Regions from separate parts of the Kitasatospora sp. NPDC059812 genome, predicted to be linked through region 1. Evidence: riboswitches for the same ligand, from Rfam matches in the RefSeq annotation. Region 1 holds a riboswitch; each other region holds the start of a gene.

The links. A riboswitch is a leader RNA that binds a small molecule or an ion and turns the genes downstream of it on or off. The one in region 1 is predicted to bind cyclic di-AMP.
Region 2: another riboswitch for cyclic di-AMP. It lies ahead of ACFV6D_RS33520 (M23 family metallopeptidase); the one in region 1 lies ahead of ACFV6D_RS00340 (NlpC/P60 family protein).
Region 3: another riboswitch for cyclic di-AMP. It lies ahead of ACFV6D_RS36205 (transglycosylase family protein); the one in region 1 lies ahead of ACFV6D_RS00340 (NlpC/P60 family protein).

Annotation. Positions count from the first base shown of each region.
Region 1 covers NZ_JBHWIO010000001.1:70,345-80,224, forward strand. The annotation lists gene ACFV6D_RS00320 (rhomboid family intramembrane serine protease) at 1-670, opposite strand, end outside; gene ACFV6D_RS00325 (hypothetical protein) at 872-1,135, shown strand; gene ACFV6D_RS00330 (NYN domain-containing protein) at 1,406-2,767, shown strand; gene ACFV6D_RS00335 (NlpC/P60 family protein) at 2,968-4,002, shown strand; cyclic di-AMP (ydaO/yuaA leader) riboswitch at 4,341-4,490, shown strand; gene ACFV6D_RS00340 (NlpC/P60 family protein) at 4,501-5,646, shown strand; gene ACFV6D_RS00345 (C40 family peptidase) at 5,874-6,920, shown strand; gene ACFV6D_RS00350 (hypothetical protein) at 7,109-8,140, shown strand; gene ACFV6D_RS00355 (glycosyltransferase 87 family protein) at 8,154-9,593, opposite strand; gene ACFV6D_RS00360 (glycosyltransferase family 4 protein) at 9,838-9,880, shown strand, end outside.
Region 2 covers NZ_JBHWIO010000100.1:15,327-25,206, forward strand. The annotation lists gene trmB (tRNA (guanosine(46)-N7)-methyltransferase TrmB) at 1-84, shown strand, start outside; gene ACFV6D_RS33480 (PrsW family intramembrane metalloprotease) at 201-1,496, shown strand; tRNA gene ACFV6D_RS33485 (tRNA-Met) at 1,547-1,620, shown strand; gene ACFV6D_RS33490 (hypothetical protein) at 2,215-3,411, shown strand; gene ACFV6D_RS33495 (GNAT family N-acetyltransferase) at 3,408-3,869, opposite strand; gene ACFV6D_RS33500 (hypothetical protein) at 3,906-4,658, opposite strand; gene ACFV6D_RS33505 (sensor domain-containing protein) at 4,777-5,517, opposite strand; gene ACFV6D_RS33510 (GNAT family N-acetyltransferase) at 5,708-6,280, opposite strand; gene ACFV6D_RS33515 (hypothetical protein) at 6,323-7,312, shown strand; gene ACFV6D_RS33520 (M23 family metallopeptidase) at 7,374-8,207, opposite strand; cyclic di-AMP (ydaO/yuaA leader) riboswitch at 8,220-8,378, opposite strand; gene ACFV6D_RS33525 (alpha/beta fold hydrolase) at 8,720-9,547, shown strand; gene ACFV6D_RS33530 (TetR/AcrR family transcriptional regulator) at 9,640-9,880, shown strand, end outside.
Region 3 covers NZ_JBHWIO010000124.1:6,711-16,590, reverse strand. The annotation lists gene ACFV6D_RS36230 (NAD(P)/FAD-dependent oxidoreductase) at 1-387, opposite strand, end outside; gene ACFV6D_RS36225 (Ppx/GppA phosphatase family protein) at 816-1,751, opposite strand; gene ACFV6D_RS36220 (DUF501 domain-containing protein) at 1,754-2,422, opposite strand; gene ACFV6D_RS36215 (septum formation initiator family protein) at 2,394-2,906, opposite strand; gene eno (phosphopyruvate hydratase) at 3,113-4,399, opposite strand; gene ACFV6D_RS36205 (transglycosylase family protein) at 4,667-5,584, opposite strand; cyclic di-AMP (ydaO/yuaA leader) riboswitch at 5,590-5,757, opposite strand; gene ACFV6D_RS36200 (cytochrome P450) at 5,968-7,260, opposite strand; gene ACFV6D_RS36195 (SDR family NAD(P)-dependent oxidoreductase) at 7,536-7,961, shown strand; gene ACFV6D_RS36190 (MazG family protein) at 7,979-9,007, opposite strand; gene mfd (transcription-repair coupling factor) at 9,082-9,880, opposite strand, start outside.

The DNA of each region.
Region 1 (9,880 bases):
ACCACCACTGCAGGGCGAACCAGAGGCCGAGCACCAGCCAGGCCGGGAAGCGCAGCGGCAGGAACAGCAGCAGCGGGACGAGCGTCGTCACCCGGGCGCGCGGATGGAAGCGCAGGTAGGCGCCGAGGACGGCGGAGATCGCGCCGGAGGCGCCGATCAGCACCCGGGTGGAGCCCGGGGAGTGCGCCTCGGCGAGGGCGAAGCCGTACGTGGCCAGACTGCCGGCGGCCAGGTAGAAGAGGGCGAACCGGGCCCGGCCCAGCCGCTGTTCGACGGTGGGGCCGAAGACGTGGAGGAAGAGCAGGTTGCCCAGCAGGTGCAGCCAGCCCGCGTGCACGAAGAGCCCGGTGAGGACGGACAGCGCCGGGTGCTTGGCCGGGGTGGGCGCGGCCGGGCAGCCCGGGGCCGGGTCGGGGGCCTGGGCCAGCTGCTCGGCGGTCAGCGGGCGGCCGGCCAGCACCTCGGCGGGGATGACGCCCCAGCGCTGCTCGTACCGCTGCTCCGCGCAGAGCCGGGACTGGCCGGTGCCGTACAGCGGATTGAGCCCGGCGGCCGGGCCCAGCAGGAACACCAGGGTGTTGACCGCGATCAGGGCGTAGGTGACCGCCGGGGCAGGCACGGACGGGCGTTCGCCCCACGCGTCGGTGTGCCCGGGGGCCGTCAGTGCCATGCGGCCAAGCATCCCTCCGTGTCGGGCGTGTGACACGGCCTTGTACGGCAGGTGGACTAGCCCGCTCGTTCTCCTGACTGGTGGCCGGGATGGTTGCCTCAGGCAATAGGCTTGGGGCGGGCAATCCCGCCTCCCGCCGCCGACGCCGGGGCCCCGGGGGGAGCGCCTAGCCCACCCAGGGACCACCCGAGAGGACCCCCGATGACCGTCCCCGCCCTGACCGCCGAGACGCGCTGGCGCTGCACCCTGTGCGGAAACCTCACCCGCTTCGACGTGACCCGCACCGCGCGGGTCACCGAGTTCCTGCACTTCGACCTGGCCGGCGAGTCCAAGGTCGAGGAGACCGAGGTGCTGAGCGAGACGATCGAGTCGGTGCGCTGCCGCTGGTGCAACGCCGTGGACCAGGTCGAGCTGGTGGCCCGTCCGGGCGCCGAGAGCGCGGAGGCCTCCGCCGAGCAGGGTTGACGCCCGACGGCGCGGGGGGCGGGTGCGCGGCGCGCCTGCCCGCCGCGCTGGGACAATACAGACAGGACGCACGGAGCGTGACGACAGGGCGGCGGCCGCGGGCCGTGACCCCGTAGGACCAGGATCGGAGCCGAGGACGTGGTGGACGCAGCGAGGGAGCCCGCCGAAGCGCAGGGGCTTCAGCCTGCTGCCGCCGCGCAGGCGCAGGCCGCCGACGCGGCCCCGTCCGGGCCCGCGGCCGTCGGCGAGGCGGCGGGTTCCGATGCGTCGGTGGGCTCCGGCGAGGCGGTGGGTTCCGGCGAGGCGGTGGCGGAGCGTGCTGCCGAGAAGCTGGACCGGCCGCTGCCCGAGGGCGTGCGCCGGCGCGTGGTCGGCCTGGCCTCGGACGCGCTCGGCGGGCTGCCGCCCGGCGAGCTCCCGCAGAGCCTGCGCCAGTACGTCAAGTTCACCCCGGCCCGGCGGGCCAAGTACGCGGCCACGGCGCTGGCCGCGGCGCTGGAGTCGGAGCCGGCGTTCCGGGTGCGGATAGCGGAGCGGTTGAGGCTGGGCCAGCCGGACCTGGTGAAGGCGTTGGAGTCGGGCAGCGTCCCGGGCGCCGCCGATCCGATGGACGTCGCGGCCGCCGCCTACCTGGTGCGGTCGGCCGGCTGGAGCCGGCTGGTGGCCGAGGCCGGGGAGGAGGCCGAGCGGGCCGGCGCCGAGGGTGCGGCCGCCGAGGCCACCCGGCTGGTGGAGAAGTTGCAGGCGGAGCTCGCCGAGCTGCGGTCAGCGGCCCGGGCGGACCTGGAGCGGCAGCGTGCGGAGTCCGAGGACGTCCGCCGGGAGGCCGAGTCGCTGCGGAAGAAGGTGCGCTCGCTGGAGAGCGACACCCGCCGGGCGCAGGCCGAGACCAGGCGGCTGACCGCCGAGCTGGAGGCCGCGAGGGCGCAGGCGGCCACCGAGCGCGGCGCTGCGGAGTCCGAGGCGCGGCGGCTGCGGCACCGGGTCGGCGAGCTGGAGACGGCGGCCGAGCAGGGCCGCCGGTCGGCCCGCGAGGGCCGCAGCGTCGAGGACATGCGGCTGCGGCTGCTGCTGGACACGGTGCTGCAGTCGGCGCAGGGGCTCCAGCGGGAGCTGGCGCTGCCGGTCTCCCAGATCCGGCCGGGGGACCTGGTGGAGGCGGTGGTGCCGGGGGCGGCCTCGCCGCACGACGTGGCCCGGCGCGGTCTGGCCGACGACGATCCGGCGCTGCTGGACCAGTTGCTGGCGATCCCGCAGGTGCACCTGGTGGTGGACGGCTACAACGTGACCAAGACGGGCTATCCGACGCTGCCGCTGGAGCAGCAGCGGATCCGGCTGCTGGGCGGGCTGGCGATGCTGGCCCAGCGCACGCAGGCGGAGGTCACCTGCGTGTTCGACGGGCAGGACCTGGACGTTCCGGTGATCATGGCGCCACCGCGGGGGGTGCGGGTGCGGTTCAGCCGGACCGGCGAGACCGCGGACGAGCTGATCCGCCGTCTGGTGCGGGCCGAGCCGCAGGGGCGTCCGGTGGTGGTGGTGTCCACCGACCGGGAGGTCGCGGAGGGCGTGCGGAAGGCGGGCGCGCGCCCCGTGGCTTCCGTTCTGCTGCTGAACCGGCTGGCGCGGCCCTGACGGCTGCCTCGACGGAATGACGCCTGGTCAGCGCCCGGTTTGCGGCGGTGTGCACATCCGGTGAAGCCTGCGGGGGAAGTGGAGTTCACGCCTTCGGGGGAGTGGCAAAACCCGTGGATCTTCCCTAGGGTGTGGCGTCAAACCTATTTTCCGGATTCTCACCTGATCGGGTGAGGCCGATGGAAGAAGGAGCAATTCCCTTGGCCTCCCACCGCCGTCCCAAGCAGCCGAGCCGCGCCCGGGTCTCCGTGCTCACCGCTGCCGCGGCGACCGCGGTCGCCCTCTCCGCGCAGGTCGCCGCGCACGCCGCGCCCCAGCCCAGCAAGAGCGACGTCAAGGCGCAGATCGACCAGCTCCAGCAGGACCAGGAGCAGGCGGCGGAGAAGTACAACGGCGCTAAGGAGCGGGCCGACCAGCTCCGCAAGCAGTCCGACCAGCTGCAGGACAAGGTGGCCCGCAGCCAGGACGAGATGACCCAGCTCCAGACCGGCCTGGCCGGCGTGGCGGGCGAGCAGTACCGCACCGGCGGCATCGACCCGTCCGTCCAGCTGATGCTCTCCTCGGACCCGTCCGGCTACCTGGAGAAGGCGTCCAGCGCCCAGCAGGCCAGCGCCAGCGAGTCCGAGGCGCTCAAGGGCCTGCTGGACCAGCAGCGTCGGCTGGACCAGGAGAAGTCCGAGGCCGCCGCCGTCCTGGCCTCGCTCGACTCCACCACCAAGGACCTGAACCAGGCCAAGACGGACGTCAACCAGAAGCTCAAGGCCGCGCAGGATCTGCTGAACTCGCTCAGCGCCTCCGACCGCGCCGCGCTGCGGGCCCAGCAGCAGCAGGACGACCGCGCCTCGCGCGGCAGCGACCGGGCCGACCTCGGCAGCCTCCCGCAGGCCGGCGGCTACGCGGGCGTGGCCGTCGCCAAGGCGATGAGCAAGCAGGGCTCGCCGTACGTGTGGGGCGCCACCGGCTCGACCACCTTCGACTGCTCGGGCCTGATGGTCTGGGCGTACGGCCAGGCCGGCGTCTCGCTGCCGCGTACCTCGCAGGAGCAGGGCAACGTCGGCACCAAGGTCACGCTGGACCAGGCCCAGCCGGGCGACCTGGTCATCTACGGCCCCGACCGGCACCACGTCGGGATGTACATCGGCAACGGCATGGTGGTGCACGCGCCGCACACCGGCGACGTGGTGAAGGTGATGAAGGTCGACGCGATGCCGATCAACACGATCCGCCGGGTCTGACGGCCCGACACGCCCGAAGGGCCCCGTCCGGGCCTGTGATCCACGCCACCCTCCGACCGGGGGTGGCGTTCGGGTTTTGTCCGCCGTGCGAGTCCCCGGTGAAGACTGATCAGCTTTGCGTACGGCGGTGATCACTATGTGTCATATTCACAAAAGAACTTTGGTCTTCTTCCGTCTTTTTTCTGACAAGGATTTGAACGGATCACGGTTCAGTTACTAGGGTCGTGCCCCGAACCACCGCACTCCCGATCGCCCAGCCAGGGTGACGGCGGTGGTTTCCGTCGAGTTCGTGACGCAGCGGGGCGGGCCCAGTGCCTGCCCGACGGGGAGCCCAGCAGTCGGGGGTGCTGTCGAACGGAGCCGGGGAACCACGTTCCTCCGGGGTGAATCGGCGCCAGGTCGGCCGGTGGAACGGCCGTGAGGCGTCGTAGGGCACGCTTCCGGCCCGAACCCGTCAGCTCACCCGGTAGACGGCGTAGGAAGAAGGAGTCCGCCTTCGTGGCGTCCCATCGTCGTCCCAAGCCCGCTAGTCGCACCCGGGTCTCGATCATGACCGGCTTCGCCGCCGCGGCCGTCGCGCTGTCCGCGCAGTCCGGCGCCCACGCCGACCCGCAGCCGACCAAGGACCAGGTCAAGGAGCAGGTCGACCAGCTCAACGAGCAGGCCGAGGTCGCGACCGAGAAGCTCAACGCCGCCCAGGAGAAGCAGCAGCAGCTGCAGAAGCAGGTCACCGACCTCCAGGACCAGGTGGCGCGGCAGCAGGGGCAGGTGACCGACCTTCAGGGCGGCCTGGCCGAGATCGCCGGCGAGCAGTACCGCAACGGCGGCATATCGCAGACCGTCCAGCTGATGTTCTCCGCCAGCCCGGACACCTTCCTGAGCCAGGCCGACACGCTGAACCAGGCCGGCGGCACCCAGAAGGGCCAGCTCAAGCAGCTCCAGGACGAGCAGCGCAAGCTCGACCAGGTGCGCTCCGAGGCCCAGGGCAAGCTCGCCGAGATGGAGACCACCACCCAGCAGCTGAAGAGCGCCAAGGACGAGGTCCAGGGCAAGCTCAAGGCCGCGCAGGACCTCTTCAACACCCTGTCCGAGCAGGAGCGCCAGGCGATCCGCGCGGCCGAGGAGAAGGCCGCCGCCGAGGCCAAGGCGAAGGCCGACGCCGCCGCGAAGGCCGCCCAGCAGCAGGCGGCGGCCCAGCAGGCCGCCGACCGCTCCTCCCGCGACAACAGCCGCACCGACCTGAGCGCGTCGCAGGCCCCCGCCGCGCCGGTCACCAAGCCGAGCGCCGGCAGCTCGCGCGGCGCCGCGGCGCTGTCCATCGCCGCCTCCAAGATCGGCAGCCCGTACGTCTACGGCGCCTCCGGCCCCGGCTCCTTCGACTGCTCGGGCCTGATGGTCTGGGCGTTCAACCAGGTCGACGTGGCGCTGCCGCGCACCTCGCAGGAGCAGGCCCACGCCGGTACCCGGATCGGCACCGACCTCTCCCAGGCCCAGCCCGGCGACCTGCTGATCTTCTACGGGGACGCCCACCACGTCGGCATCTACGCCGGCAACGGCCAGGTGCTGCACGCGCCCAAGCCCGGCGCGTCGGTCCGCTACGAGGCGGTCGGCAACATGCCGCTGACCTCCATCGTGCGGGTCTGATCCTCGCGCAGGCCCTCCCAGGCCCGGCCTTCCACCACGGAAGGCCGGGCCTGCGGCTTTTCCGGCGCCTCGGACTGATGTCCGATTACGGGTCAAATATTCGGGTTGGCAGGGGTTTGGACTCGGTTGCCCGGACTCGCTAACGTCTGCCACCGGACTCCGCTTCCAGGGCCGCCCGCGTTGGTGCGGCGGCGGGGCCCCACCGCCGGATCGGAGCCGCTGCCGCCATGCCCGTGCACCGTCGTCCCCAACTGCTCGCCCGTGCGCTGGTGCTGACCGCGGCCGCCACCACCGCCCTGGGCGTGACGGCGGGCGGCAGCGCCCAGGCCGCCCCCGCCGTGCCGGACACGCCCACCCGCAAGGACGTCAAGGCGCAGGTGGAACAGCTCTACGGCGAGGCCGAGCAGGCGTCCGAGAAGTACAACGCCGCCCTGGAGACGCAGCAGCGCCTCCAGGGCGAGACGACCGTCCTCCAGGGCGAGATCGCCGTCGCCCAGGAGCAGCTCAACCAGTTGCGCGGCGACCTCGCCACCGTGGCCGGCGCCGAGTACCGCGGCGGCGGCATGGCCCAGACCGTCCAGCTGATGCTCTCCACCGACCCGGAGGGCTACCTGTCCCGGGCCCGCACCCTCGACCAGGCCGCCGAGCGGCAGCAGGAGACCCTGCACGAACTGGCCACCCGCCAGCGCCGGCTCGACCAGCGCCGCACCGAGACCGCCGGCAAGCTCGCCGAACTCGACCAGGCCCGCCGCTCGCTCGCCGACAGCAAGCAGCAGATCCAGCAGCGGCTCACCAAGGCCCAGCGGCTGCTGAACAGCCTGGGCGTCGCCGAGCGGGCCCGGATGGCCGCCCAGGACGCCCAGGAGGCCGAGCAGCGCGCCACCCGGGGCACCGACCGGCTGGACCTCGGCACGGCCCCGCCCGCCTCCGAGCGCGGGGCGGCCGCGCTGGCCGCCGCGGTGCGGATGATCGGCTCGCCCTACCTCTACGGATCCACCGGGCCCCGCGCCTTCGACTGCTCCGGTCTGATGTACTACAGCTGGCGGCAGGCCGGAGTGACCCTGCCGCGCACCTCGCAGGCCCAGGCGTACGCCGGGCAGCGGGTCAGCCTCTCCGAAGCGCGGCCGGGAGACCTGGTGATCTTCTACCGGGACATGCACCACGTCGGGATGTACGCCGGCGGCGGGGTGATCGTGCACGCCCCCTACCCGGGCGCCAGGGTCCGCTACGAGAGCGTCAACGCGATGCCGGTCGCGGGGGTGGTCCGGCTCTGAGCCCGGCACTGTCCGACCCCGACGCCCCCTACCCGATAGACGGCGCCCGCCGGACGCTGTCCCGGCGCGGTGCGCTGCTGCTCGCGGCCGGCGGGCTGGCCCAGCTGTCGCTGCCGCCGGCCGCCCCGGCGGCCCCCTCGGCGGCCGGGCGGGCGTCGGGCCGGTGGGCGGCGGACCGGCGGGCCGAGGTGGCCGCACTGCTGGGCACGCGGGCCCGGGCGCTGCCCTCCTGGTCCGGACCGGCGGCGATCGAGGCCGGCTACCGCAACCTGGTGCTCGGCGCGGACGCCGGGCCGGAGCGGCTCACGGCCGCCGCCGACCTGGCGGTCCGGATCACCGGGTACGACGACTACCCGGTGGTGTACCCGCGCCGGATCGACCTGGTCCGGGCCGGCGGCAGCTGGCGGGTCGACCGGGAGGAGAGCGCGAGCGGGCCCCCGGCACTCTGGGACCTCGGCTCCGCCCGGTCCGCGGCGGGCGCGCACTGCCTGGTGCTGGGCCTGGCCGACGGACCCGACCCGGCCGGCCTGGTCGCGGTGGCGGACCGGGCCGTGCCCGCCGTGAGCGAGGTCTGGGGCACCGGCTGGGCGGGCCGCCTGCTGCTCGAAGTGCCCGCCACCGCAGAGCAGTTCGCCCGGCTGCTGGAGGTCGACCCGGCGGGCTGGACGGGCATGGCGGCGGTCACCTCGGCCGCCCCCGGCGCGCCCTGGCACACCCCCGCCGACCGGGTGCTGGTCAACCCCGGGACGTTCGGGCGGCTCAGCGACTTCGGCCGGCAGGTGGTCGTCACCCACGAGGCCACCCACGTCGCGACCAGGGCCGACACCCGGGCCTGGACACCGCTCTGGCTCTCCGAGGGTGTCGCCGACTGGACCGCCTACCGTGGCTCCGGCCGGCGCCCGCAGCAGATCGCCCCCGAGCTGGCCCGGGACGTCGCCGCCGGCCGGCTGCCCGCCGCGCTGCCCGCCGACCGGGACTTCACCGCGGGCGCCGACGGCATCGCCCAGGCGTACGAGCAGGCGTGGCTCGCCTGCGAGCTGATCGCCCGGCGCTACGGGCCCGAGCGGCTCGTGGCGTTCTACCGGGCGGTCGGCGCGGCCGACGGGCAGGGGGAGGACCGGGACCGCCGGCTCGACCGGCTGCTCCGGGCCGGACCGGGCGTCGGCCTGGCCGAGTTCACCCGGCTCTGGCTGGCCGAGGTGGCCGCGCTGCGCGATTGACGGTGCGCGTCGTTCAGCGCCGCTGCCTGGCCGGGGTGCCGGGCCGCTGCCTGGCCGGAGTGCCGGGCCGGTCGATGCCGTCCAGCAGGTCCTGCTCGTAGGCGATGCCGGGGCGCACCGGGTAGGCGCCGGCGGGCACCGCCTCGGGCTTGGCCAGCACCACCGTCGCCGGGAGCTGTGCCGGGCCGCGGGTGGCACGCCAGAGCCGGATGCAGGAGAGCACGGTGGCGGCCAGCAGCAGCAGGTTGCGCAGGCTGAGCACGGTGACGCCCCAGCGCTCGCTGGCGAGGATCCGGCTGAACATCAGCGGGAACTCGGCCAGCGTCAGCGGGCAGGCGAGCAGGATCAGCAGGGCCACCGGCCGCTGGCTGCTGCCGCGCACGGTCAGGCAGACCGCGGCGACGCCGATCAGCCAGACCAGGTACTGCGGGCTGATCACCCGGCTGGTGACGGTGAAGATGAGCAGCGCGCTGAGCGCCGCGTCGTACATGGTGGCCGCGTTGCGGCGCTTGGCGGTGAAGCGCCAGAGCAGCAGCCAGGCGAAGCCCAGCACGGTGCCGGCCATCATCACCTTGCTGATCACGGGGACCCACGGCCCGAGCATCTCCGGGGAGCCGTAGTTCATGGTGACCTTGCCGTCCCAGGCGTCCGCGAGCCGGGCGAAGTGCAGCGGCAGCGCGCCGAGCGACTCCACCTCGATGCCGCGCTCCTTCTGGAAGGCGAGGAAGCCGAAGGCGCCGTTCATCCCGGCCGCGAGCAGGAAGCCCACCGAGACGGCGGTGGCCGCGGCCAGCGTCCAGGCGCGGCGGGTGCGGCGGCCGGAGGGGGTGCCGATCAGGGCGAGCAGCGGCCAGATCTTGATGATCCCGCCTAGGCCGAGCAGCATCCCGCCGATCGCCGGGCGGCGGATCAGCGCCAGCAGGCCGGCCAGGGCGATCGTGGTGACGATGATGTCCAGCCGGTTGTAGACCATCGGGCCGAGCAGCGGCACGGCCACCACCCACATCCAGGCGCCGGTCAGTGCCCGGCCCCGGCGCAGTCCGGTGCGGACCAGCAGGGCGGTGGCGGCGATGTCGGCGATCCCGCAGATCACCCAGAAGGAGACCAGGTACGACCAGGGCAGCAGGCCCGGCAGCAGGATCACCAGGGCCGCGCCGGGCGGGTACTGCCAGGTCACGTCGTCGAACGGGAAGGTGCCGGTCTGCAGGACGCCGTACCAGGCGTGGTAGATCATCCAGACGTCGGCGGTGATGTCCCCGCCGAGCCCCTTGACCACGCCGGTCATCAGCAGCACCAGCACCGTCCGGGTGGCCAGCCAGGTGGCGCCGAGTGCGGCGAGCGCCCCGAACGGGCGGCCGGGGGCACGGGCCGGCTCCTGCCGGGCGGCCGGCGTCGGGCCGGGGCCGGCGGCGCCGCTGGGTGTACCGGACTCGGTGGCCGGGGCCAACTCCACTGCGCTCCCTCGTTCGTCTCGGACGTCCCACCGGAGGCGCCGCGCGACGGACGCCCGGGCGGTCGGAGGGGCGGGCACGGCACGCTGGGCCGGGCCGCCACCGGCCGCCTAGGTTCTAGGACTGACCCGGGGGTGAAACGGTTGCCGTGCGCGGATCCGTTCCCGGCGGGTCATGGTGTTGACCTATCGTACGGATCACCCAGCGGTACACCGCGCACCCCCCGACAAGCGAGCCGTGGCCTGAATGCACCGAACCTTGATCGTCACCAACGACTTCCCGCCCCGCC
Region 2 (9,880 bases), on a different contig from region 1:
GACTGGCGCCCGGTCACCAAGTTCGAACGGGCCGGACTGGCCAAGGGGCACGTCGTCCACGACCTGCTGTTCCGCCGCCGCTGAGCCGCCGTCGGCCGTTCGAACAGGCCACCGCGCGCTGACCGGGGGGCCGTTCCCCGGACGGACGGTTCGTCCCGAGTCCTCCCGACGGGCGGGTGCGGTGGCCTACCCTGTGCCGCATGGGCAGCCCGGCCGGCGGCGGGTCCCGGGCCACCGTCCAGGCCGCCGCCGACGCACCGGAGACGGTCCCGCGCACCGGCGACACCCGGACCATCCCGGGGCCCCGGAGGCGCCGGGCCCACCGCCTCGTGCCCCGGGCCGGCGCCGCTTCACCGCCACCGCCACCGGCCGGAGCCGCCGCACCGCCCCGGCGCGGCCGCTCGGTGGCGGTCTCCTCCGTCACCGCCACCGCCGTACTGACCCTGGCCGGCTGCGGGGTGCTGATCCTGCACCTGGTCCAGCGGCAGACCGGCACCGTCGGACTGCTGGTCGGCGTCGGCCTGGCGATGGTGCCGCTGCCGTTCGTGCTCGGCGCCCTGGCCTGGCTCAACCTGACCGCCCGGGTGCCGCTGCGGCACACCGTGTTCTGCCTCGGCTGGGGCGCCTGCGCGGCCACCACCGTCGCCATCGTGGCCAACAACTGGACCGCCAGCTACCTGACCTCGCACCAGGGCCCGCTCGGCGAACTGCTGGGCGCCGGCATCGCCACCCCGCTGATCGAGGAGACCGCCAAGGCCACCGCCCTGCTGGTGCTGCTGCTGCCGCTCGGCCAGCGGCTGCGCTGCCACGGCCGCCGCACCGGCCGCCCCTGCGCTCCGCTGCTGCACCGGCTGCCGGCCCCCCGGCTCCCCCGGACGTACGCCCGCCGCCCGGCCGGTCCGCACGCCCGGGGCCGGCTGCGGCTGCGCCCGTACCTGCGCCCGCTGCCGTACCTGCGCCCGGCCCCGCCCTCCGGCGGCGGCCCGCACCGCCGCTCCCGGCCCCGCACCCTGGCGGCCGGGGTGGTGCTCGGCGGGATGACCGCCTGCGGCTTCGCCTTCACCGAGAACGCCCTCTACCTGGGCCGGGCGTTCACCACCGACCAGCGGCAGCGGCTGGACAGCATCGGCCTCGGCGATCCGCCCAGCCTGCGCGACTTCGACGGCACCGTGCAGACCTTCGTGCTGCGCGCCCTGCTCTCCCCCTTCGCGCACCCGCTGTTCACCGCGCTCACCGGGATCGGCCTGGCCGTCGCCCTGACCACCGGTCGGCGCTGGCTGGCCCGGCTGGCCGCGCCGACCGGGCTGCTGCTGGCGATGGCGCTGCACGGCACCTGGAACGCCGCCGCCGACCTCGGCACGGACGGCTTCCTGGTGGTGTACGGGGCGCTGATGGTGCCCTGCTTCGCCGCGCTGGTCTGCTTCGCGGCCTGGGCCAGGTCCCGGGCTGCCCGGCACGCCGCCCGGCGCGACAGGCGCTCCGCCAGGGTGGTCTGAAGAACCGATTTCCCATCTCGGCGACTTCCCCGTATTGTTGTGTTTACCGACGCGGGGTGGAGCAGCTCGGTAGCTCGCTGGGCTCATAACCCAGAGGTCGCAGGTTCAAATCCTGTCCCCGCTACTCAGTAGCAACGAAAGGCCCGGAGGATTCGTCCTCCGGGCCTTTCGCGTTCCCCGGCACGGCGAAGGAACGTTCTGCCGCGAAGCCGCAACAGGACCTGGGCCCTCGTCAGCGGAGACCTCCCGAACGACGGCGGCCCGAACGACGGCGGCCCGGCCGTCGGCTGCCGGGCGGGCCACCGATAAATCCGTTGCCCTCCGGCCGGTGGGCTGCCTATCGTGGCGGCACACTGAAGGGAGGTGATCCTGAATTGAGTTCCATCAGGATGCTTGAGGTGGCTGCTCGCTAGAGCCGCCCCTGCCTGCGCGGGGTGAGGCCTGAGGCCTCCGGCAGGCGAAATCCATAGCAGTCACCCGGCCCGCAGGCCCACCGGAACATCCCCGGTGCCTCGGCGCCAGGCCAGTGCACGGGCCGGCGCGGAGGAGCAGCCTGCGGGCTGTCTGCGCTCTCCGCCGCTCTCCGGCGTCTTCCGGCGCTCTTGGTCGTCACCCGCGCCCTGCCCGGGGCGCCCCCGGGTCGTTCCCGCGGTGGGGCCGCGGCGCTAGAGTCGGCGCGGGTTCCGGAGCGGAGCGGCGCGGGCACAGGGGGTAGGCGATGGCGAAGGCGCGGCGGCGGAGCGGCACGACGGCCCTGCGGACGGCACGGTGGGCCGCGCCCGGGGCGCTGGCCGGGACGGGCCTGCTCGGGCTGCTGCTCTTCTCGCTCGGCCGGGAGCAGGCCTGGCAGGCGTTCGGCGGCGGGTTGGTGGTGGCCGGGGCCTCGACGGTGCTCGGCGGCGCGCTGGGCTTCCTGTTCGGGGTGCCCCGGGTGCGCAGCGGCAGCGGCGAACCGCAGGGCTCGTACGCCCCGAACACCAACCTGGAGCAGGTGTCCGACTGGCTGACCAAGGTGCTGCTGGGCGTCGGGCTGACCCAGCTCGGCTCGCTCGGCGAGCGGCTGCACCAGCTCGGCACCGCACTGGCCCCCGCGCTGGGCGGGGAGGACGCCGCGGTGCCGTTCGCGGCGGCACTGGTGCTGTACTTCGTGGTCTTCGGCTTCCTGGCCGGCTGGCTGGTGACCAGGCTCGCGCTGCCGCAGGTGCTGACCGACGCCGACCAGGCCCTGGACCTCTTCCTCGCCGGGCAGGACCGCGACCGGCGGGGCGACAAGGTGGGCGCCGACGACCTGCGGGTCCGGGCGATGCAGCAGCTCGGGCTGCTGGGGGGCAGCGCGGAGCAGTCGGCCGCGCTGGCCGCGCAGTTGCCGCCCGCCTCCTCGCCCTCGTCCGGGCCGGAGGGCGTGGTGGCCGAGGTCCGCTCGACCGCGCGCCGCTCGGCGCTGACCGCCGACCAGGTGCGGGCGCTGTACGCGGACGGCTCCGAGGGCCGCCGGATCCAGGCGCTCGCGCTGATGCAGGGCGACCCGTCGCTGGCCGACCTGCCGAGCCTGCTGGACGCGATCGAGCGCCCGCGCTCCGGCTTCGAGCAGTACCACGCGCTGCTGGCCGCCCGGGGGCTGCTCTCCCGGCTGCCCGGCGCCGAGGCGCAGCGGCTGCGGGACGCGGTGGCCGGGCAGTTGGTGCTGCCGGAGGGGATCCCGTACGGGTCGGACCGCAGCTGGCTGGCGGAGAAGATCCTGTCCCGGCTGGAGGCGACGGCCTTCGTCCCGACGCAGCCGGCCCCACCCGTCGAGCCTGCCCAACCGGGACAGTCGGGACAGTCGGGACAGTCGGCCCCACCCGCTCAGCCCGTCCAGCCCGCTCAGCCCGTCCAGTCGGCTCCGTCGGCTCCGTCGGCGGGCGACCACAGCTAGCTGCTGAACTCCTTGACGGTGAAGCGCAGTTCGGGCTGCTCCCAGGGCGTCTTGACCTGCGGCGGGCGGGTGCCCGTGCGCTCGGCGCCCATCTGGAGGTAGAAGCCCTCGGCGGGCGGGTGGGACACCACCTTGACCGAGGCGATCCCGGCCGCCCGGGCGCGCTCCAGCATGTCCGCGATCAGCTTCCGCCCGATGCCGAGCCCCTGGGCCTCGTCGGCGACGAACATGAGGTCCAGTTCGGCCGGTTCGCGGATCAGGCCGTAGAAGCCGAGCAGTCGGTCGGTGGTCGGGTCCGAGGCCAGGAACACCTCGTGCCGGGCGACGTACTCGGGGGTGACCCGGTAGCCGTCGATCATCGCCGCGTAGTCGCCGCGGTAGGCGGTGGAGGCCTGGATCAGCTCAGTGAGCCGGTCGGCGTCGGCCGCCCCGGCGCGCCTGATGGTCGTCTCGCTCATGCGGGCGAGTATAGGGGTGCTAACCAGGAGAGACCATTACTTTTCGGCGGCGGACCGGCGGCGGTGGTCGGCGGACCGCAGGACCAGGACGCGGCGGGTGCGGCCGTCCGCGGCGCGGGGGAAGCGGCGGATCTCGCTGGCGACGCGGCGCTCGCCGAGCGCGTACCGCAGCGGGTCGAGGTGGGCGCAGCGGAGGCCGTGGCCGTCGTGCAGCGGCTGGACGCGGACCTCGCCGTCCGGGGAGGTCACCCGGACGAGTTCCACCAGGGCGGCCAACTGCCGCTCAGGGCCGAACAGTTCGGGGTAGGCGAAGAGCAGGTAGCCGCTCAGGGTGAGCGCGAAGGCGCCGTCCGCGAACGGCAGTCGGGGCAGCGCGGCGGCCACGTACTGCTGCGGGTGCGCGGCCGAGTCGGCGGCGAACAGGCGGCGGGCGCGGTCCCAGCTGCGCAGGTAGCGGTCCGGTCGGCAGGAGCGCGGCGACGGGTACAGGTGCGGGCGGGCGGCCATCGCGGTGGCCATCGACGCCCGGGCCGCCAGCGCGTGGGCCGCGACCTCGGGTGCGGGGAGCGCGTACGCCGGGTCGGCGGCGATCACCCGGCAGCCGAGCCGGCGCGCCTCGGCGGCCAGGCCGGCCGCGCCGCCCGGGCAGTCCAGCACTGGGCCCGGCAGCGCGGCGAGTTGGGCCCGGGTGAGGTCGAACAGGTCGCAGTACTCGTCCAGCGGGCGGGAGGTGACCAGGATGTCCCGGCCCAGGGCGCCCGGGTCGGCGGGGGTGTGTGCGGCGGCCACCCGGCCATCCGAACACGGGCCGGCCCCGTCCGCATCCGGAGCACGTCCGGGGCGCGGGCGGGGCCGGTGAGGCGGGCGGGACCGGGGAAGCGGGCGGGACCGGGAAGGCCCGCGGGGTTCAGCGGCCGAGCAGGCCCTGGGCGGCGGCCCGGTTCACGTTGGTCAGGCCGCGGACCAGCTGGGCGGTGAGGATGATGAGCAGCACCCCGACCAGCGAGAAGCCGGCGATCTGCCAGGCCCCCTCGACGTAGTAGACGTGCTGGACGTTGTCGCTGTCGTAGAAGTCGAAGAGCCGGTACCCGCGCCACGGGGTGAAGGCCGGGAAGACCCACTGGTAGAGCGGGTACAGCGCCATCGCCCAGCCGAGCAGCAGGAACACCAGCGACAGGGCGAAGCTGAGGACCGCCCACGGGAACATCACCACCTGGTAGAACGCGGCCTTCCACCCGGCCGGGTCCGCCAGCCGCGCGGTGATCGCCCCCCAGGTGCCCGGGCGGGTCTGGCGCACCGGCGCCGGGGCGGGCACGTCCAGGGCCAGCATGCCGCGCACCCGGGCCCGCTCCATCCGGCCCATGCCGCGGGCGACGGTGGTCAGGAGGGCGAGCACGGGCAGGCCGAGGACGGTGACGAAGGTGCCGACCCCCATGCAGAACAGGATGATCGAGACGGAGAAGCCGATGACCGACAGCGGCAGGCCGGTGAGCGTGTAGCCGATCTCGCGGTAGTAGTGCTTGGAGAACGGCGCCCGCCAGACGGCCGGCGGCTCCTCGGTCCGGTGGGCCCGAGCGGGACGCGGGTCGTCGCCGTAACCACCGAGGACGTCCCACTCGCGGTCCTGCGTGCTTCGGCTGATGCTCATGTCCCGGCCCCGGTCCCTCGTTCTCGGCTGCTGATGGCATCAGTCTGGTCGAACGGCGGGCCGGGGAGGATCCGGAGGCCTGGCGGATCGGGGGTGGGGTTAACCCCCCGGGCCTGACCTGGCAGGCCTGCCCCGGGTCCGCGCCAGATGTCCGCGCCAGATGTCCGCGCCGGACGTCCGCGCCGAAAGGTCAGCCGGTCGCGCCGGTCCACTCGTCGGCGAGCAGCGAGTACAGGTACGAGTCGGACCAGGCGCCGCCCTTGTACAGGTCGTGCCGGACCCGCCCCTCCAGCTGGAACCCGAGCCGGAGGAGCACCTTGGCGGAGGCGGCGTTGTCCACGTCGACCCGGGCCGCCAGCCGGTGCACGCCGAGGGCCTCGAAGGAGAGCTCGCAGAGCAGGCCGGCGATCTCGCCCGCGTAGCCGCGGCCCCAGACGTCGCGGCCCAGCACGTAGCCGAGGTGGGCGGAGCGGTGCTTGCCGAGGGTGAGGGAGGCGTGGGCGATCGGCACGGCGTCCACCGGGTCCTCGGCGTCGTCGCGCCGGGTGACGGCCAGCCGGTAGGTGTCCCGCTCCGGCGCCATCGCCTCCTCCAGGTAGAGCTCGATCTGGTCGGCGCAGGTTTCGCGGTCGCGCGGCTCGAAGGGGAGGTAGCGGGTGACCTCCGGGTCGCCGAACAGCCCGTGCAGCGCGTCCACGTCGCCGGGGGTGTGGTGATACTCGCGGATGGCCAGCCGGGGGCCGGTGAGTCGTACGGGGACCATGGCAGCCGACCCTACTCCCGGCCAGCGGTTACCGTTCGAGCTATGAACGACGAAGACCTGCGGCTCGCCCCGCGCACCAGGGCCGCCGACCTGCTCGCCTGGGCGGCGGAAGAGGACCGCACCCCGGTGGCCGAAGCGCCGCTGCGCGCGGTGCTGGCCCTGCTGGAGCTGGGCGAGGGCAGGATGCACGACGGCTGGCCCGAACTGACCTCGAACGCGGTGGAGCACCTGCTGTACGAGCGGCTCTACCTGTACGTCCAACCCGAACCGGAGGCGGACCCGTTCGCGTACGGCGCCGCCGTCCGGCTGCTGACCGACCACCAGCGGGCCGCCAAGCGGCTCAACGCCAAGCGCCAGGAGCGGCTGCACGCCGAGGCCGAGTGGCAGGGCGAGGTCGCGGCCGGGCTGCTGCGCCGCGCCGACCTGGTGACCTGGCCCCGGCTGTACGCGCTGCTGCTGCACGCGTACGGGGCGGACGTCACGGATCCGGAGGCGGTGCGGGAGTGGCTGACCGGCTTCCGGGAGCTGGCGCAGGAGGAGCGGCTGGCCAGGTTCGCCGCACTGGCGCAGACCGGCTGGCTGGACGAGGTGGACGAGCAGGGCTGGAGCCCGACCCGGGTGATCTCGGTCGGCATGGCCACCGACGGCGCGCGTCGGCTGCTGGAGCAGGGCCTGATGCGGCGCAGCTACCGCAACCTGACCGAGCTGACCGCGCTGGGGCGGCCGATGCCGGACGAACTGGCCGGGGACTTCGGGGCGTTCGAGGAGGCGGCGGTGGAGGCCGCGCTCGACCTGTACGGGGAGTGGACGGTGCCCGGGCTGCCGCGACTGCTGGTGGAGGAGTTCCCGGACCTCGCGCCGGAGCCGGGGCAGGAGGAGATCGACGCGTACCTGGCGGGGCTGGCGCAGGAGGAGTTCGACGCCCGCCTGGAGGAGCTGGCGGGGCCGGCGCAGGAAGAGTCCGACGCGCACCCGGCGGGGCCGGCCGACCCGGCGGACCCGGCGGACCCGGCGGACCCGGCGCAGGAGTGACGCGGCGAAGCCCCGGCCGCCGGTGCCTTTCGGTTCCGGCGGCCGGGGCTTCGCGGGTGCGTCAGGGGTTGAGGCCGCGCTGCTGGAACCAGGTCTCCGGGTCGACGGGGGCGCCGCCACCGGGGCGGACCTCCACGTGCAGGTGCGCGCCGGTGACGTTGCCGGTGGCGCCGACCTTGCCGATCTGCTGGCCGGAGCCGACCTTGCCGGAGCCCTTGATGATCGAGGAGAGGTGGCAGTACCAGATCTCGGTGCCGTCGGGCAGGGTCTCGACGATCCGGTAGCCGTACGAGCCGGACCAGCCGGCCGAGGTGATGGTGCCCTGGCCGACCGCGTAGACGGGGGTGCCGGTGTCGGCGGCGAAGTCCAGGCCGGTGTGCAGGTGGGCCCAGTAGCGGGCGCTCTGGCCGTAGTGGGCGGTGAGGTGGTAGTCGCGCACCGGCAGGGTGAGGGCGGCGGCCTTGGCCCGCTCGGCCTCCTCGGCGGCCCGCTTGGCCTCGGCCTCCTTGGCGGCGGCCTTGGCCTCCGCCTCCTTCGCGGCCTGGACGCGGGCGTCCTCCTCGGCGGCGGTGCGCTGGCTGTCGGCCTGCAGCTGGATGCGGGCGGCGAGCGCGAGGCCGGGGTCGGCGGAGAGGGCGACCGGGGTCTCGTCCGGGGTCTCGATGGCGGGGGCGGCGGCCGGGGTGGCGGAGGCGAAGCCGGTGGCGCCCAGGGTCGCGGCGACGGCGGTGACGCCGAGCAGCGGGGAGGTCCCACGGACCTGACGCGGCATCCGGTGCCGGTTGGTCTCGGCGTCCGGGCCCGCGTACTCGGGGCCGTCCGGGCCGGGGTGGTCGAGGAGCCGGGTACCTGCTGCGAGGCCGGCCGGGTGTGCCGGGGTGTGCGTCGACGCCACGGAGGCGCGCTCCTTTCCTTCCTTCGCGCCTACCGGGTTAGCTGACGGGTTCGGAGCAGGAAGGTCTCCTACGGCTGGGCCGAAGCCCCGCCGATTCACCCCAAGGAACGTGGTTCCCCGGCTCCCTGACCTGCCCGGAGGCCGGTCGGCGGGATTAGGCGACGGCGCACGGTGCCGTCTGGGTACGGCGTTGAGGACCGCGCTGCGTTATCAAACGTTAATCCTAGGAGGCCCTGATTCCAAGCCGTTCGCCCGGGACGACCGGAGACAGGCGGGGCACTCTGGGACGCGAAGGGCGTTTTGTCCCCCTTGGGCCCCTTGGGCACGCTTGAACACCATTGACGCCACCTCACGTGATCGGACGTCAACGGACGGCCCTTCATTCAGGCACTCACCACTGACCTCCCCCGCCCCACAGGGTGCGAAGGCTTGACGGCTAAGGCTATTAGCCTTAGCTTTATGGCTATCGGCAGCACGCCGAAGCCCGCACCGGCAGCCCCCGGAGGCCCACCATGAACGCCACCAGCGCCCCCACCACCCAGTACCTCGACGTCACCGGCGGCCGCCTCGCCTACGACGACACCCGGCAGGGCGACGGCACCCCCGTCGTGCTGCTCCCCGGAATGCTCGACACCCGCGCCGCCTACCGGCACCTCCACCCGCTGCTGGCCGCCGCCGGCCGCCGGGTCATCACCATGGACCTGCGCGGCTTCGGCGAATCCTCGATCATCTGGGACGACTACTCCCCCGCCGCCATCGCCACCGACGTCCTCGCCCTGCTCGACCACCTCGGCATCGGCCGCGCCGTCCTGGTCGGCAACTCCTACACCGGCGCGACAGTCGTCAAGGCCGCCGGCGACGCCCCGGAACGGGTCGCCGGCATCGCCCTGATCGACGCCTTCGTCGAGAACCCCCCGCCCGGCGCCCTCATGCGCGGCGCCCTCCGCGTCATGGGCGCCCTGACCGTCCACTCGCCCGCCTTCTGGGGCCTCTACCACCGCAAGCTGGCCTACCCGGGCGCCAAGCCCGCCGACTTCGACACGTACGTGGCCGGACTCGTCGCCGCCATGCGCACCCCCGGCCGAAAGACCGCCACCCGCGGACACGTCGGCGGGGACTCCGCGCCCGTCGGCTGGACCGCGGCCGTCCGCTGCCCCTCGCTCGTCATCATGGGCAGCAAGGACCCCGACTTCCCCAAGCCGGAAGCCGTCGCCGACCGGCAGGCCGCCGCGCTCAACGCGCGGAAGGTCATGATCGACGGATCCGGGCACTACCCGATGGCCGACAACCCGCAGGCCACCGCCGGCGCCCTGCTGCCCTTCCTCGCCGAACTCGCCTGAGCCCCGCCCACCCCGTCCGCCCACGTCAGCCCCGCCCCCACGCGCCGCCCCGCCCCGCCACGTACGCCTTCCACCGACGGAGAGCCCACACCATGCCCCGAGTAGGACTCACCCCCGAGCAGGTCGTCGACCACGCCCTCGCCCTCATCGACGAGCAGGGCGCCGACGCCCTCACCCTGGCCGCCGTCGCCGCCCGGGCCGGGGTCGCCACCCCGTCGCTGTACAAGCACGTCAGCGGCGGCCTCACCGAACTGCGGCGGCTCATCGCCGTCCGGGTCACCGAGGAACTCGCCGACCGGCTCGCCGAGGCCGCCGTCGGCCGCAGCGGGGACG
Region 3 (9,880 bases), on a different contig from region 1:
GCCGTGCTCCGCCAGACCCGGGATCGGGAAGGTGCGGGAGACCGAGCCGGTCGCGACGACCAGGTACTCGAAGGGCAGCTCGTAGCTGTCGCCGGCCGCGGGCTGGATGGTGGCGACCTTGCGGGCGTGGTCCACACCGGTGACCGCACCGGTGAGCACCTCCGCCTTCTTGAGGGCGCTGCGCAGCGGCGCGACGAGGTTGCGGGGCGCGACGTTGCCGCCGGCCGCCTCGGGGAGGAAGGGCAGGTACGTCATGTACGACCGCGGGTCCACGACCGTGACGGTCGCTTCGCCGTAACGCATCTTCTTGAGGATGCGCATCGCGGCATACAGGCCGACGTAACCACCGCCGACAATGAGGATGCGAGGACGCTCCGTGGTGCTCATATCCGAAAGTATCCAGCACCGTCCGGAGCAGCCTTCGTGAGCCCGGTCACAAGCTTCTGGACACCCCGTGCTACACTGCGCGGCCGCAAATCCGGGCCCAGCGCGTCGGCTCACGGCCTTGGGTGCCCCCTCGTGGGCGCACGCCGGAATACCACCCTGCTGAGCAGCAACGATCCGTACGGCGCCCGGGTTCCCGCTCGTGATTTCGATTTTCAAACCTCAACCGAGGCTTGACCTGCGATCCAGGGGTCGTCACGGCGAGCAGACCTTCGGTCCCACATTTCGGACGTAGCGGGCGAGCGGGTGCGACGAATGACTGGATCGCCATGTGAAGAAATTCACGAACTTTCCCGCACCGGTCCGGGCGCGCCCCGGCCCCGGACCCCCGAAAGGGGTGCCGGGGCCGGTCGGGTAAGGCTCGCAGGAGGTCAGGACGCCATACTCCAGGCGATGCCGTCCAGGATGTCGTGCTCGCTCACGACCACCTCGGCCGCGCCCGTCCGCTCCATGATCTCCAGCAGCTCCAGCGCGCCGGCCGCGATCACGTCCACCCGGCCCGGGTGCATCGACGGGATGGCCGCGCGCTCGGCGTGGGTGGCACCCAGCAGCTCACGGGCGATCCCGGCGACCCGCTCCCGGCCGATCCGCGAGTGGTGGATCGCCGCCGAGTCGTAGGCCGGCAGGTCCTGGGCGATCGCGGACACCGTGGTGACCGTCCCGGCCAGGCCCACCAGGGTGGCCGCGCCGCGCAGCGGGACGACCTCCTCGGCCTTGTCCAGCTCGGCCCGCACGTGCGCCCGGGCCGTCTCGATCTGCTCCGGCGAGGGCAGCTCGGCGCCGCCGAAGTGCCGCTCGGTGAGCCGGACGCAGCCGATGTCCACCGAGCGCGCCGCCTGCACGTCCGCACCGCCCAGCACGAACTCGGTCGAGCCGCCGCCGAGGTCGAACACCAGGTACGGCGCCGGGAACTGGCCGCCGGTCAGCTCCTTGGTGGCGCCCACGAAGGACAGGTGCGCCTCCTCCTCGCCGCTCACCACCTCGGGCTCGACGCCCAGGATCGCGCGCACGCCCTCGACGTACTCGTCGCTGTTCTCGGCGTCCCGCGAGGCGCTGGTGGCGACGAAGCGGGTGCGCTCCGGGCCGACCCCGAACCCGGCGATGACCTCCCGGTACTCGCGGCAGGCCGCGAAGGTGCGGGCCAGCGCGTCCGGGTGCAGCCGGCCGGTCTGGTCCACGCCCTGGCCCAGCCGGTTGATGATCATGCGGCGGTCGAGGTCGGTGATCTCCCCGGTGGCCGGGTCCAGGTCGGCGACCAGCAGCCGGATCGAGTTGGTGCCGCAGTCGATCGCGGCCACCCGGGTCATGCTCACGCGGACTCCCCGGGGTCGGACTCCTCGGCGGCCCGCTTCTTCGCGGCGCGCTCGGCGGCCTTCTGCTGCTTGGCCTCGATCACGGCCTGGTGGTCCTGCTCCTTGGCCCGGTTGCGGGCGACCCGCCCACCGGCGGCCTCGACCTCGGCCGGGGAGACGCAGGGGCCCTTGGCCCACCAGTCCTCCAGCAGGCCGATCGCCTCGTCGCCGAGCGGGTTGACGCCCTCGCCGGCCGCCAGCGAGTGGCCGACCAGCACGTGCAGGCACTTCACCCGGTCCGGCATGCCACCGGCGCTCGGGAAGCCCTCCAGCACCTCGATGGCGTCGCGCCGGGCGATGTAGTCCTCGTGCGCCTTCTGGTAGGCGGCGGCCAGCTCCGGGTCCTCGGCGAGCCGGGCGGTCTGCTCCTTCATCACGCCGTCCGCCTCCAGGGTGCCGATCAGCGAGGCGGCCTTGGGGCAGGTCAGGTAGTACAGCGTCGGGAACGGCGTGCCGTCCGGCAGTCGGGGGGCCGTCTCCACGACGTCCGGGTTGCCGCAGGGGCAGCGGTGCGCCACGCCGCGCAGGCCGCGCGGCACCCGGCCGAGCTGGGCGGCGATGGCGGCGACGTCGGCGTCGGAGACGGCGGGGTGGTTCTCAGTGGTCATGGGGGGAGGTGTCTCCAGCGGGGGACGGTGGGAGCGGACGGGGGGAGGCGGGGGCCGGGGCGGCGGCGTCGGTGGTGTCGGCGGCGTCGACCGAGTCCCAGATGCTGGCGTACCAGGGCTTGGCGGCCCGCGCCGAGCCGCCGGACGCGCCGTCGAAGGCGGCCGAGCCGGCGGCGGCAGCGGAACCGGTGGCGGACGCCGAGGGCCGGGCCGCGGCCGGACCGGCCGGATCCACCGCGATGTACGGGGTCTCCCCCGGCATCGCGTAGTGCAGCCGGGCGCGGGCCTGCGCCTTGACGTACTCGGGGTCCTGCCAGCGGGCCTTCTCCCGGCGCAGCTGCTCGACCTGCTGGCGGGAGCGGTCGGCCTTCGCCTGCTGGGCGGAGATCTCGGCGCGCTGGGAGATGAACTGCCGCGTCGGGTAGGCGAGGATCGCCACTAGCGAGCAGAGCACCAGGACGAGGACGGTCGCCCGGCTCGTGAAGCGAGGCCGGGCCGCCAAGCCCGGGATCCTCCAGCCTGCCATCTCCCGTTCCCCTCCTGGTCGCGACGGTGCCCCGCCGTCCACCCTACGGGGTGAACGGCGGGGCACCGGTCAGGCGTGCTCACCGGTCGGCGGAGCGACCGTGCTCGCCGCTCCGAGGAGCGGCTGAGCTTGCTGCTCCGCGGAGCGGCTGTGCTTGCTACTCCGCGGAACGGCTGTGCTTGCTATTCCGCGGAACGGAAACGCGGGAAGGCGCCGCGGCCGGCGTACTCGGCGGCGTCGTCGAGGATCTCCTCGATGCGCAGCAGCTGGTTGTACTTGGCGACGCGCTCGGAGCGGGCCGGGGCGCCGGTCTTGATCTGGCCGCAGTTGGTGGCGACGGCCAGGTCGGCGATGGTGACGTCCTCGGTCTCGCCGGAGCGGTGCGACATCATGCAGCGGTAGCCGTTGCGCTGGGCCAGCTCGACGGCGTCCAGGGTCTCGGTCAGCGAGCCGATCTGGTTCACCTTCACCAGCAGCGCGTTGGCGGTGCCGGTCTCGATGCCCCTGGCCAGGCGGGCCGGGTTGGTGACGAACAGGTCGTCGCCGACCAGCTGGACCTTGTCGCCCAGCTTGACGGTCATGGCCTTCCAGCCGTCCCAGTCCGACTCGTCCAGCGGGTCCTCGATGGAGACCAGCGGGTAGGCGTCGACCAGCTCGGCGTAGTACTCGATGAGCTCGGCGGCGGAGATGGCCTTGCCCTCGAACTGGTAGGCGCCGTCCTCGTAGAACTCGGACGCGGCGACGTCCAGGGCGAGCGCGATGTCGCGGCCGGGCACGTAGCCGGCCTTCTGGATGGCCTCGGTGATGAGGTCCAGGGCCTCGCGGTTGCTGTCCAGGTTCGGCGCGAAGCCGCCCTCGTCGCCGAGGCCGGTGGACAGGCCGCGCTCCTTCAGCACGCCCTTGAGGGTGTGGTAGACCTCGACGCCCCAGCGGACGGCCTCGGAGAAGGACTCCGCGCCGATCGGGGCGATCATGAACTCCTGGATGTCGACGTTGGAGTCCGCGTGCGAACCGCCGTTGAGGATGTTCATCATCGGAACGGGCAGCACGTGCGCGTTCGGGCCGCCCAGGTAGCGGAACAGCGGCAGGTCGCTGGCCTCGGAGGCGGCGTGCGCCACGGCCAGCGAGACGCCCAGGATCGCGTTGGCGCCGAGCGAGGACTTGTCCGGGGTGGCGTCCAGGTCGAGCATGGCCTGGTCGATCAGGCGCTGCTCGGTGGCGTCGTAGCCGACCAGCTCCGGGCCGATCTGCTCGATGACGGCCAGGACGGCCTTCTCCACGCCCTTGCCGAAGTAGCGGTTCTTGTCACCGTCGCGCAGCTCCAGCGCCTCGAAGGCGCCGGTGGAGGCACCCGACGGGACAGCGGCACGACCGGTGCTGCCGTCGTCGAGGCCGACCTCGACCTCGACCGTGGGGTTGCCACGCGAGTCGAGAATCTCACGGGCTACGACGACATCGATGGACGGCACGAGGCATCTCCTTGCGGAAGCAGGGTCCGGCTGACGTTGGGTGCTGCCGGCGGGACGATTGCGGAGTCGTTACGACCAGAGCCTAACCGCCCCGGCCCCCGGGGCCGCGCTGGCCTCGGTCCCGTCTCAGCGTGTGGCCCGGCTACCCACCAGTAGTTCACCTGCTTGCCCGATCGAAGCGGGCGAATACGGGGGAATGCGGGCGAAGGGGGACGGCGCCCGTCCCCCTTCGCCCGCAGGGCGCGGGCCGCTCAGGGCCCGGGCCGCTCAGCCGAGGTGCAGCACCTGGCCGGGCATGATCAGGTTGGGGTTGCCGCCGACGGTGCCGCGGTTGCCGTCGTACACCGACTGCCAGCCGCCGGACACGCCCTGGGCGGCGGCGATCGTCGACAGCGTGTCGCCGGCCCGGACGGTGTAGTCGTGACCGCCCTGCGCGGCGGCGGGCTGCGCGGCCGGGGCGGACTGTGCGGGCTGCGCGGCGCGGGGCGCGTACTGCGGCTGGGCGGCGGGCTGGCCCGCGTACTGCTGGTAGACGCTCTGGTGGCTGGTCCAGTACCAGGCGCCGTTGTTCTGGTACCAGTACACCTTCGCGTCGGCGTCCCAGCCGGCCTTGCCGGAGAAGCCCTGGGTCTGCGGCTGCGTCTGCTGCGGGGCCTGCTGGACGGGCTGCTGGGCGGCCGGCTTCGGGGCGGCCTGCTGGACCGGCTGCTGGGCGGGCTTCGGGGTCTGCGCCTGCTGGGTCGGCTTGGCGGCGGACTGCTTGGCGGGCTTGGCGTCCGTGGAGGTGTCCACGGAGGCCGGGGCGCCGCCCTTGCTCAGACCGGCCTTCTGGGAGCAGACGGGCCAGGCGCCCGGGCCCTGCGAGGCCAGCACCTTCTCGGCGACCGAGATCTGCTGCGCCTTGCTGGCCTGGTTGGCCTGCGGGGCGTAGGAGGTGCCGCCGTACGCCTTCCAGGTGCTGGGCGTGAACTGCAGGCCGCCGGAGAAGCCGTTGCCGGTGTTGATGCTCCAGTTGCCGCCGCTCTCGCACTGGGCGACGGCGTCCCAGGTGGAGGCCGGGGCGGCGGAGGCGCCGGTGGCGGTGAGGAGCGGCATCGCGAGTCCGACGCCGGCCACACCGGCGACGGCGATGGCCTTCTCGGTCTGGGTGCGACGACGGTGGCGGCCAGTTCCAACGAACAGCATGACGAGGTCCCTCTCCGCACGCCTGCGAGGTGAGCTGTCGGGTTCGGACCGGGAGGTGGCCCGGCCGCCGAAAGCGGAAACGATTCCGCTCGGGCGGCTTCACCCCAAGCCGTTGGGGAACGGCAACAAACCTGGTTCCCCCGCCCCTGCCCAGGGTCTGGTCGGTTTCCCGTGACGCGGCGGGCAGGATTCGGCGTTCCGCGCACGAGGTCCGCAGCTGCGAACTCCAGGGAGAGTAGACAGATCATCAGACCAATAACAAGCTCATATCACCGATATCACACACAAATTACGGCGCGTGGTCAATCGCCTACCAACGGCGGCGGTATGTCCGGATTAATGCGGGTTCAGACCTGGCTCCACGAGCCGCCGGAGACGCGCCGTCAGCGTGTCGGAGCGTCGGCCGACGTGACCGGCGCGTGCGGAGAGCGGGCCTCCGGTGTGAATTCGACCGGGAGTTCCCGCAGGCCACGCATGATCAGGCCGCCCCGCCAGCGCAGGTTCTCCGGGCTTTCCGCGAGCCGCAGGTCCGGCAGCCGGGAAAGCAGCGTGGTCAGTGCGCTCCGCCCCTCCAGGCGGGCCAGCGGGGCGCCGATGCAGTAGTGGATCCCGTGGCCGAAACCCAGGTGCGGATTGTCCGTGCGGGCCAGGTCCAGGGTGTTCTCGTCCGCGAACCTGGCCGGATCGCGATCCGCCGCGGCCAGCACCACCAGCACCGGATCGCCCACCGGGATGTCCACCCCGCCGATCGACAGCGGCCGCGTCGCGAAGCGCCACGTCGCCATCTCCACCGGCCCGTCGTAGCGCAGGAGTTCCTCGATCCCGGTGTCCAGCAGCGCCGTCTCGCCGCGCACCACCGACTCCTGCAGCAGCCTGCGCTGCTCCGGGTTGCGCAGCAGCGCGTACGTGCCGTTGCCGATCAGGTTGACGGTCGTCTCGAACCCCGCGAACAGGAGGATGAACGCCATCGCGGCGGCCTCGTTCTCGTTCAGGTGCTCGCCGTGGTCGCTCGCCCGGATCAGGCCCGAGATCAGGTCCTCGCCCGGATCCGCCCGCTTGCGGTGGATCAGCTCCAGCAGGTACGCCCGCATCCGCTTCACCGCCCGCCCCACGCCGCCGCGTTGGCCGCCGCCGTGCCGGATCATCATCCCGGCCCAGTCCCGGAAGTCGTCCTGGTCCTCGGCCGGCACGCCCAGCAGGTCGCAGATCGCGTAGATGGGGAGCGGGAACGCGAACTCGTGGATCAGGTCCGCCGAACCGCGCTGCGCGAAGCCGTCGATCAGCCGGTCCGTGAGCTGCTGCACCCGCGGCTCGAACTCCGCCACCCGGCGCGGCGTGAACGCCTTCGACACCAGCCGGCGCAGCCGGGTGTGGTCCGGCGGGTCGATGTTCAGCAGATGCGTCATCAAGTCCGCCTGGCGCTCCCCCGGAATTCCCACCCGCCCGGTGCGGTGCGCCTGCTCGCTGTGGTGCGCCGGGTTCTTCGACAGCCTGCTGTCCGCCAGCGCCTGCCGCGCGTCCGCGTAGCGGGTCACCAACCAGGCCTCCACCCCGCTCGGCAGCGTCGTGCGGTGCACCGGGGCGTGCTCGCGCAACCAGGCGTAGGCGGGGTACGGATCGGTGGCGAACTCCCAGGTGAAGAGCTGCGGGGCGGCGGGGTCGGGCTGCACTGGCATGCGTCGACCGTATCCGGTGGGTCGGGGCCGCACCGCCTCCGGCGACCCCGACCGGCGGAGCCGGATCGTCGACACCCGGCGGACGGCCCGCCAACGCTCCGTGGACGCCTCGTGGACGGTCCGTGGACAGCTCTTGGACAGCTCTTGGCCGGGTGGCGGGCGTGACCCTGGTCACCTGAGGGGTAATCCCTGTTGCGGAGGGTCAGGACCTGCCTACGATCCTCCGCAGAAATCGTGGGCGCCGGTGCGGTGTCGCCCACAGGGAGGAGCAGACCATGCGGGTCAGCGGGTCAGTCGTCGTCATCGCGGTACTCGACGGCGGATCGGGAGCCGAGCTCGCCCGCCGGTTCGCCGCCGCCGGAGCCGCCGGAGTGCTGATCGCCGACCAGCGGGCCGGCGTCGCCGAGGACCTCGCCACCGAACTCGACCGGCCGGGCTGCCCCGTCGTCGGCGTCGGCGGCGACATCCGCCGCCCCAGCGACATCGCCGCCCTCGTCGACACCGCCGAGAAGCACCTCGGCCCCATCGACCTGTTCTGCGTCGCCGGCCCCGACGGCGAGCGGATCGTCTCCCTCGCCGAACTGCCCGCCCGCCTCGACCTCGAACGCCTCGCCGAACTCCTCGCCCTCGTCGGCGAGGCCATCGGCGAAGTCGTCCCCCGGCAGCGGCGGCCGATCGAGAACACCGCCACCGCCGCCTGAGGCCCCGCCCGGGCCCGCTACTCGCCGACCGGCTTGAGGCCCTCGGCCGCGCGCACCGCGTCCCGGTAACCGCGCGCGGCCGAGCGCAGCGCCGCGTCCACGTCCACCCCGGCGTCGTGCGCCCGCTGGGCCACCGCCAGCAGCAGCCGGCCCGCCGACTGCGCCGTCAGCTCCGCCGGCAGCGCGTACGGCTCGTCCGGCACGCCCGCGAAGCCCGCCCGGCGCACCCGAGACACCAGCTTCGCCGCGTACGCCAGCGACGGCAGCCCGGCCGGCACGCCGTCCAGCACCGACTCCCGGTCCGCCTTCTCGGCCGCCTTCAGCTGCTCCCAGTTCGCCTCCACCTCGGCGGCGCCCTCCGCCTCGACGTCCCCGAACACGTGCGGGTGCCGGTACATCAGCTTCTCGACGATGTCACCGGCCACGTCGTCGATCGAGAACGCCTCCTCCGGGTGCTCCTCGGCGATCCGGGAGTGGAAGAACACCTGGAGCAGCACGTCGCCCAACTCCTCGCGCAGCGTCTCCCGGTCCCCCTCCTCGATCGCCTCGACCAGCTCGTACGCCTCCTCGACCAGGTACTTCACCAGGCTCTCGTGCGTCTGCTCGGCGTCCCACGGGCAACCGCCCGGCGAGCGCAGCCGGTCCATCACCGACACCAGGTCCAGCAGCCGCGCCCCCGGCAGGTCGTACGACCCCGGCAGCACCTCGATCTCCGGCACCTCACCGGCGTGCTCCACCGCCAGCCGCGCCAGCGCGTCCGTCAGCCCCGGATCCCCGTCCGGGCTGCCCAGCCACACCGTCGGCCCGGCCCCGCCCGGCTGCCCGGTCAGCAGCCGCGCCAGTGCCGGCGCCGACCCCGCCGCCACGACCTCGACCTCCACCCCGGCCTGCCGCACCGCCGCCACCTGCGGATGCCCCGCGTCCGCCGCCAGCACCCGTCCTGCCGACCGCAGTGCCTCCCACGCCGGCCACGCCAGCAATCCGGGGGCCACCCGGTGGGTGGTCGTCAGCAGGATCAGCTTCGCGTCCGGAACATTCGTCGTCACACCCCGAACCTACCCGCCGCCCGCCCGGGGCGGGGACGAGGCGGGAACGGGGCGGACGGTGGGGCGGGCGGGGGCTACTTCTTCGACCCCGCCAGGTCGTCGAACATCGCCGACAGGAACTCGCTGCACCAGCCCAGCAGATCCCGCCCGACCAGCGGCTTGCCGCCGATCCGCCCGGTGCTCGGCCGCGGCACCAGCAGCTGCTGGGCGGCCGCCTTGACCTGGCTGCGCGGGTAGAGCCGGTTCAGCCGCAGCTGCTGGGACTCCCGCAGCTCCACCGGCCCGAACCGGACGTTGGCCCCCTGGAGGGTGATGTCCGCGATGCCGCAGCGCCGGGCGTACAGCCGCAGCGCCGCGACCAGCAGCAGGTTCTCCACCGGCTCGGGCAGTTTGCCGTAGCGGTCGACGAGCTCGTCCCGGACCTGCTGGATGTCCGCCTCCGAGTTGACCGCCGCGATCGAGCGGTACGCCTGCAGCCGCAGCCGCTCGCCGGGCGCGTAGTCGTGCGGCACGTGCGCGTCGACCGGCAGCTCGATCTTCACCTCCAGCGGCTCCTCCTCCGGCTCGCCGCCGTTCGCCAGCGACTCGCGGAACTCGGCCACCGCCTCGCCGACCATCCGCATGTAGAGGTCGAAGCCGACGCCCGCGATGTGCCCGGACTGCTCGCCGCCGAGCAGGTTGCCGGCGCCGCGGATCTCCAGGTCCTTCATCGCCACGTACATGCCGGCGCCCATCTCGGTGTGCTGGGCGATGGTGGCCAGGCGCTCGTGCGCGGTCTCGGTGAGCGGCTTCTCCGGCGGGTACAGCATGTACGCGTAGCCGCGCTCGCGGCCCCGGCCGACCCGGCCGCGCAGCTGGTGCAGCTGGGAGAGG